2 regions of the Paenibacillus chartarius genome follow, and region 1 is predicted to be linked to the other one. Evidence: predicted binding sites of a transcription regulator. Region 1 holds the regulator's gene; the other holds the start of a gene.

The links. The regulator NrdR, encoded in region 1, represses ribonucleotide reductase genes. The targets are predictions, from matches to a motif close to AACACNATATATNGTGTT.
Region 2: a site for NrdR is predicted at 2,355-2,372, ahead of ACFFK0_RS01730 (adenosylcobalamin-dependent ribonucleoside-diphosphate reductase). Genes of this name have one in related genera too.

What each region holds. Positions count from the first base shown of each region.
Region 1 is NZ_JBHLWN010000111.1:20,973-24,726, forward strand. It holds gene ACFFK0_RS27740 (TetR/AcrR family transcriptional regulator) at 16-558, shown strand; gene ACFFK0_RS27745 (hypothetical protein) at 647-1,093, shown strand; gene nrdR (transcriptional regulator NrdR) at 1,097-1,576, opposite strand; gene ACFFK0_RS27755 (alpha/beta-type small acid-soluble spore protein) at 1,707-1,931, shown strand; gene ACFFK0_RS27760 (lytic transglycosylase domain-containing protein) at 2,023-2,598, opposite strand; gene coaE (dephospho-CoA kinase) at 2,601-3,197, opposite strand; gene ACFFK0_RS27770 (MntP/YtaF family protein) at 3,241-3,754, opposite strand, start outside.
Region 2 is NZ_JBHLWN010000012.1:61,391-65,144, reverse strand. It holds gene ACFFK0_RS01730 (adenosylcobalamin-dependent ribonucleoside-diphosphate reductase) at 1-2,308, opposite strand, end outside; gene dat (D-amino-acid transaminase) at 2,687-3,535, shown strand; gene ACFFK0_RS01720 (metallophosphoesterase family protein) at 3,532-3,754, opposite strand, start outside.

The DNA.
Region 1 (3,754 bases):
ATGGAGGGATTCGCAATGAACGGCTTTGAACGAAGAAAACAAAAAAAGACCGAGCAGATTTTTGCAGCTGCATGCTCGCTGCTTCAGAAATACGGCTATTCCAAAGTAAGCGTCAACGAAATCGCGGCCGCAGCGCATGTGTCGCCGGCAACGGTATTTAATTACTTCGGGACGAAAGAGCAAATGTTCGCGGAGATGCTCGAGGATTGGATGGACAAGCAGCTGGCGAAGTATGAAGAAATTTTGGAATCGTCTCTTGCGTATCCGGAGAAGCTGAAGGCTGTCATGCTGGCCGAAGCCGGCCAATTGAAGTTTTTGTTAGAAGACCTGCGAGACGTACAGCATTTGCTGGGGAACCGCAGCGAGGAGAAGTTGAGGCAATTTTTCATGAAGCTGATTGCGAAGGGGAGAACGGAAGGATATATTCCGATGGAATTTGCCGATGAGCTCGTGCAGCGGTATTTGAACATGTACTTGCGCGAATTCCGACAAGGGGTGGACCCTTCCCAAGCGGAACCGATGCTGCGGTTATTTTTCTACGGGCTGTCCAACACCTGAATATCGCACCGGGCCATCGCCCATTTCCGTTGCGTTCCGCTTCCGCCAGCATACGATAATACAAAATACTGGAAGGCAGGTGGATTCAATGCCAACCAAACCGCTTCTCTTCAAGCCGATCAAATACCGCAACGTCGCATATTCGTTCTCCATCACGTTCCCCCGCTGGTGGGATTCGTATACGGTTGTCGACAAAACGACTTGCAGCGATGAGCCCGAAACCACGATCTCGTTCCGTTTCCGTTACCGCGGCCGTGTCTACGATCCGATCGTCACCTTGATCATAACGCCGTTCAATACCGCAGAATGGCATCATGCATACGCCGATTCTCCACTTGTATACCTTGGGGAACATGAAGGACGCACGTATGCATATATTCTCCCCGAGGAGCTTCCGGACGCTTTCCTTCGCTCCGATAAGCAGGATTATGACTATCAGCGCTACGGACGGCAAATCAAACTGCTGAAAGCGATGGTTGCGCAAGCGCCGCTCGTTATGAAGTCGTTCGCTTTCTTCCCTTCAACGTCCAGTTAGGGATTAGCTTTTGCGAAAAGGTTCGATTTCATGCTTGCCGATCAGCTGATTCAGCTCCTTCAGGAACATGCTGATGTCTTTGAACTGACGGTATACGGAGGCGAACCGGATATATGCGACCTCGTCGACGGGGTACAGCTGCTCCATGACGAGCTCGCCGATTTCCCGGCTGTCCACTTCCGTACGTGCCGTGTTCCGCAGCTGAAGCTCCACTTCAGATACGATCATTTCGAGGCGCTCCATCGAAACGGGGCGCTTCTCGCATGCCCGGATCAAACCGCGCAGCACCTTTTCCCGGTTAAATTCTTCGCGGCTGCCGTCCTTCTTGATCACAATAAGGGGCGTCTCCTCGACCATTTCAAAAGTCGTAAAGCGTTTGGAGCAGCTTTCGCATTCCCGGCGGCGGCGGATCGATTTATTTTCGTTGGCGGAACGGGAGTCGAGCACCTTTGTGCTGGTATGATCGCAGAACGGACATTTCATTGAAGGACAAGCCTCCTTTATATACAGAAGTTGAGGAAGCGGACGACGCATTTTTCCCATATCTTGCTTGTCATGTCTTCCGGGAAACCGAGACATAATAGGTTTACCAACGACAAGGAGGTGAACAGACATGGGTGCAGGACAATCTCGTAGCAGCAACGTACTGGTTGTGCCGCAAGCAGGCCAAGCGTTGGATCAACTGAAATACGAGGTAGCGCAAGAGCTGGGTATCCAAGTGCCGCAAGACGGTTACTATGGTTACATGGCTACTCGCGATACTGGTGCCATCGGTGGTCATATCACTCGTCGCTTGGTGCAAATCGCTGAGCAAACGTTGGCGGGTCAATCCCGTTAATAGCGAATCGCGATTAGCATCGTCTTCATGATCTAGAGAGGGAAGCATAGGCCCGGACGCTTCGGATAGAGCGCCGGCCTATGCTTCTTTTCTATTTCGGAGATGACGACCATTCGTCGGCATAAAGCTTGTGATACTTCTTCCAATAGTATAAGACCCGTTGAACGTAGTGCCGGGTTTCCCCGAACGGAATGTCCTTAATATTCTCCAGGGTTCCGTCCCATGTCCCGGCGTCCTTCCATTTGTCGACATTACCTTGCCCGGCATTGTAGGCTGCAGTCGCATACAGCAAGCTTCCGTCATAATGCTTGAGCAGCCAGCTCACATACCAGGAGCCTAAATTAATGTTGACGCCAACGTCATGCAGCTCGTCCAGCGTATGCTTCGGATGCCCTCCCGCTTCAACGATCCACTGCGCCGTGTCCGGCATGATTTGCATCATCCCGATGGCGCCCTTTTTGGATTGCTGGCCGGTTTTGTAATTGCTTTCCACACGAATGATCGCTGCGATGAGGAACGGATCCAATTCATAATTCGCGGCGCTGTCCCGAATTTCCTGCTGGTAGTAGATCGGGTAAAGCTTCTTCGCAACAAACGTGCTGTTCGCAAACAACATACCGACGAATGCGATAAGGAGCACGGCGAATACCCGTTTCTTGCGGAACACCGCTAGGTAAGGGGCAAGCTTGACCAGAATGCGTCCACCTGCCTTTCCGTATTTGCCAGGGTATCGCTGTTGTCGATTACAATGTCAGCCCGGTTCCGTTTCTCTTCGATCGGAAGCTGCGCCGCCAGCCTTTCCTCCGCTTGTTGAACGGAGAGTCCGTCGCGCTTGACCAGCCTCTCCAACTGCATCGCACGCGGACAATAGACGACCATGATCCGATCCACCATGTATTCCAGCTTGCTTTCATAAAGCAGCGGAATGTCGAGCACCACGAGCCGCTCCGGCGCTTCACGCTCATAGCGCTCCTTCCGCTCCCGCATCAATGCGCGAATCGGCGGATGAAGCAATCCCTCCAAATCGCGGCGGGCTTCGTCATTCCCAAATACAATCGAACCTAGCTGCTTGCGATTGAGCGTTCCGTCGGGGTTCAGAACAGCCTGTCCGAACCTCTGCGCTACGGCGGCAAGCGCCGCCGTCCCGGGAAGCACGACTTCCCGGGCAATTTGATCGGCGTCGATTACGATCGCGCCGCGCCGGGCGAGCATCGCCGCGACCGTGCTTTTGCCGCAGGCGATGCCGCCTGTCAATCCTATATTCATGTGCGATAAACGCCCCTTTGTGCGTCATGCCGTCGATTAGACATTATAAGAATAGCTTCATAATTCCCATTGCGATCAATACGCAGCCGGGCAAATACGCCAGCCGCCGCATCCAGTCGGTCTCGGCGTATTTCAGCCCTACCTTTAAACCGGCGGCGATGAACGTTCCGCTGGCAACAGCAATAACAATGGAGGTGAGCGCCGGCGAAAAACCGATCAGCCCGGCACCAATCCCCGCACCAAACGAGTCCAAGGAAAGCGCAATGCCCAGCAGCATCGCTTCGGACACGGAAATGTTGCCCGATTTATCGACGTCGGCAGCCATCGGTGTACGCAAAATTTGCACGACCAGACCAAACCGTCGAAGCTCCCATGTAAAAATGTGACGTACCGACTCCCAATCCTCAGTGCGCTCCATTTCATTCGTTTGCTCTCGCAGGCTTGGGGACACGCCCGAATCAGGGGTTTCTGCGCTATCGTCCTTCTGTCTCATAATTTGTACCAGCGCCCAAAGGCCGATGCCGATCAGAATTAGCGCACCGATGACCTTGGCTGAC
Region 2 (3,754 bases), on a different contig from region 1:
CCTTCAGGTGTTTAACCAGCAGCTTTACCTTATTGCCGTGGTCGCCGTAGCGCAGGAACAGCGAGATGACGCGGCCGAGCGCTTCGGACATCGCGAAGACGTCGGAGCCGGCTTTGCCTACGTTCATAAACAGCTCGCTCGGGGAGCCGTTCAGATCATTGATTGTGATATAGGCAACGCCCAGCGGAGTGTTGTATTTATACGTAGCTCCGCGCAAAATTTGCGGGCGACGCTTATATTCCTTATCGAAATCCTGCTCGGTCTTAGCGTCGATGTTGACGGCCAGCGCCGATGCGATTCCGGTAAGTGCCGCTGTATCCGCAGGAGCTTCAGCAGCAGGTGCGGCAGCTTCCGCCTTCGGCTCTTCCTTCTTATCGGTGCTCAGAACTTGAACGTCGCGGCTGCCGTCGCGGTAGATCGTTACGCCTTTGCAGCCGAGGTCGAACGCGAGCTCGTACAGCCGCTTCGTCTCTTCGACGGTAAAGTCGGACGGGCAGTTCGCTGTCTTCGAGATCGAGCTGTCGACCCAGCGCTGAATCGCCGCTTGCGCACGGATGTGATCTTCCGCGGACAGATCCATTGCCGTTACGAAGTAAGAAGGCAGCTCTTCATTCGGATGCGCGTCCTTCCATTCCTGGGCGATCGGAACATACTGCTTGTCGAAGCCGAGACGGCTTTGGCGATAATATTCGAAGGCAAAATACGGCTCAATCCCCGTCGACGTACCGACCATCGTTCCCGTGGAGCCGGTCGGCGCCTGCGTGATGACGGTAACGTTGCGCATGCCGTGCTTCTTGATCGCTGCGCCGACTTCCGGATACACGCTGAGCATATTTTTCATGAATCCGCTCTGGAAGAACTTGTCGGCTTGGAAATGCTTGAACGAGCCTTTCTCCCCGGCGATTTCGGCGGACGCAAGGTACGCTTCTTTCGCCATGAAGCCGTACAGCTTATCGAGGAACTCCAGCGACTCCGGCGAGCCGTAGCGGATTTCGAGCTTGATCATGAGCTCGGCAAGGCCCATCGTACCGAGGCCGACGCGGCGCTCGCCCTGCTGATTTTCACGGTTCTCGTCAAAATGATACGGCGTCTTGTCAATGACATTGTCGAGGAAGCGCGTCGAGTAGCGGACGGTCTTCGCCAGCTCATCCCACGCCACGTCATGCTTCTCGGCGTCGTAGAACTTCGACAGATTGACGGCGGACAGGTTGCAGACGCCCCACGCCGGCAAGCCTTGCTCGCCGCACGGATTCGTACAGATGATCGGGTTGAAGTACCAGCTGTTGGACATCTGGTTATAGTATTCCATGAAGACGACGCCCGGCTCCGCCGATTTCCACGCGGATTCGATAATCGTATGCCAAATGTCGCGAGCCTTGACGGTGCGGTACGAGATGACCTTCTTGCCGAGCTTCTTCCATGCGTCGAGGTCGCCGTTCCACACGTCGTTATACTCAGGGTCCTGCGTGTCCGGGAAGACAAGCTCCCAATCGAGGTCTTCCTTCACGGCCTTCATGAAGCCGTTGGAGACGCAAACCGACAGGTTCGCGTTCGTAATTTGGCCCATCGTCTGCTTGACGGTAATGAAGTCCACGACATCCGGATGCCAGTCGTTGATCATAAGCATCAGCGCGCCGCGGCGCGAGCCGCCCTGCTCGATCAAGCCGGTCGTGTAGCTGAACAGTCCGCCCCAGGAGACGGCGCCGCTCGACGAACCGTTAACGCCCTTCACGAGCGAACGGCGAGGGCGGAGCGAAGACAAGTTAATACCGACGCCGCCGCCGCGGGACATAATCTCCGTCATTTCGCTCAGCGTCGCCATAATGCCGCCGCGGCTGTCGTGCGGCGACGGAATGACGTAGCAATTAAACAGCGTCAGCTCGTCGCTCGCATCGGCGCCCGCCGCGATCCGGCCGCCCGGAACGAGCTTCCAGTCGTCCAATATGTAGCGGAATTTCTCAGTCCATTCCTGCTGCTTCTCCGGAGTCGCCTCAACCGACGCCATCGCTTTGGCCAGACGGTCCCACATTTCTTCCGGAGTCTTCTCTATATTGAGCGTCAGCTTCTCGACCGTCGTCTCGACCTTGTCGCCGCTGCGCAATTGTACGGTTACGTTACGGCCGTTACGCGCGATGACCTCTCCGACTTCCTTCGCCGGAAATTTCGGGTCATCCTTCGTCAGCGCGAGTACAACGTCGCCTACCTTCGTTTGCGTTGTATCGGCATTCTTCAATGCGTACCGATCCAAGAAAATTTTCTCGCTTAATCCTTCCAAACGCTTGCCCTGCTTCGCTTGCGTCGTCTCCAAACCGCAACGCCTCCTACGACAATGATAGCAACAAATTACTGCGATTCACACTAGATATAGTGTGCGAAATTCATTATACCTCACTAGATGTTGTGTTTCGAGTGGATGAGGGTGGAAAATCCACCATTAGGACGCCTTACGAGACGAATATCTCTTCATTTCGGCCTCAAGCTCTCTTTTTCGAAGCTAAGTATCTGAGAAAGTTTTACAATTTTCGCGAAAATACGGGCATAAGGACTGTCGAACTATGGCATACATTAATCTATTACGATGCGAACACGACCATGGACCCATAGACTTTGGACACTGTTTTGACGGGTCGATCATGACTTGCTAAACTTTAGGTACATTTGTCTATGGAAATAGGAGGAAGCATGGATGAAATGGATGATTTGGCATCATGAGCTTGTTTTACGTTCCGACGTGCGTGTGTCGCCGGATGATCGGGGCTATGTATTCGGTGACGGAATTTATGAGGTGTTTCGCGTATATGACGGCCGTATATTCGAACCTGAGGCTCATTTCGAGCGGCTCATCCGTACGGCGGAGGGCACGAAGCTGACGCTCCCGTACGATACGGCGTCTATTCAACGTCGGCTCGAGGAGCTGCTGGATCGCGAAGGGGTTAGGGACGGCACGATTTACCTGCAGATCACGCGCGGCGAAGCGCCGAGGGCCCACCCGTTCCCTGCCGGTGCGGAGCCGAATCTGATGGCATACTGCAAGGAGCTGGCCCGTCCCAGCGAAGCCATGAGCCGAGGCATATCGGCAGTTACGCTCGACGATATTCGCTGGCTTCGCTGCGATCTGAAGACGCTCAATTTGCTGCCGAACGTGCTGGCCAAACAGGAAGCGGTCGAACGCGGGGCGGACGATGCGATCTGGCACCGGAGCGGCACCGTGACGGAGTGTTCGGCTTCGAACGTGATGATGGTCAAGGACGGCATCGTGCGCACACATCCGGCGAACCACCTGATCCTGCACGGGATTACCCGCGCCGTCGTCCTGCGGCTGGCAAAGCGGCTGGAGGTGCCGGTCAGGGAAGAAGCGTTTACGCTGGAGGAGCTTGCATCCGCAGACGAGCTGTTCGGCACCGGAACGACCATCGAGGTCATGCCGATTGTCGGCGTTGACGGCCGCCCCGTAGGAAACGGCCAGCCCGGACCGGTGACCCGCAAGCTTCAGCAAGCTTTCGAGGAAGAGATCGCGGCACTCCGCCGCCGTTAAGACTTGAGACCCCGATATTTGGCCGTGCGGAGCTCTTTGGCATAGGCGTCGAGCGACGGCATGCCAAGCTCCTCGGCATCCCGAACCGCCTGCTCGATGTCGTAAGGCACCCGGACCAGCTGGATGGAGAACGGCTTCAAGCCGGTGCTTGCCCGGTCGCCCTCCAGTATGGCGTAAGCGGCTTGCGTCACATCGAGCGGGTTGCCGACGGAGCCGGTA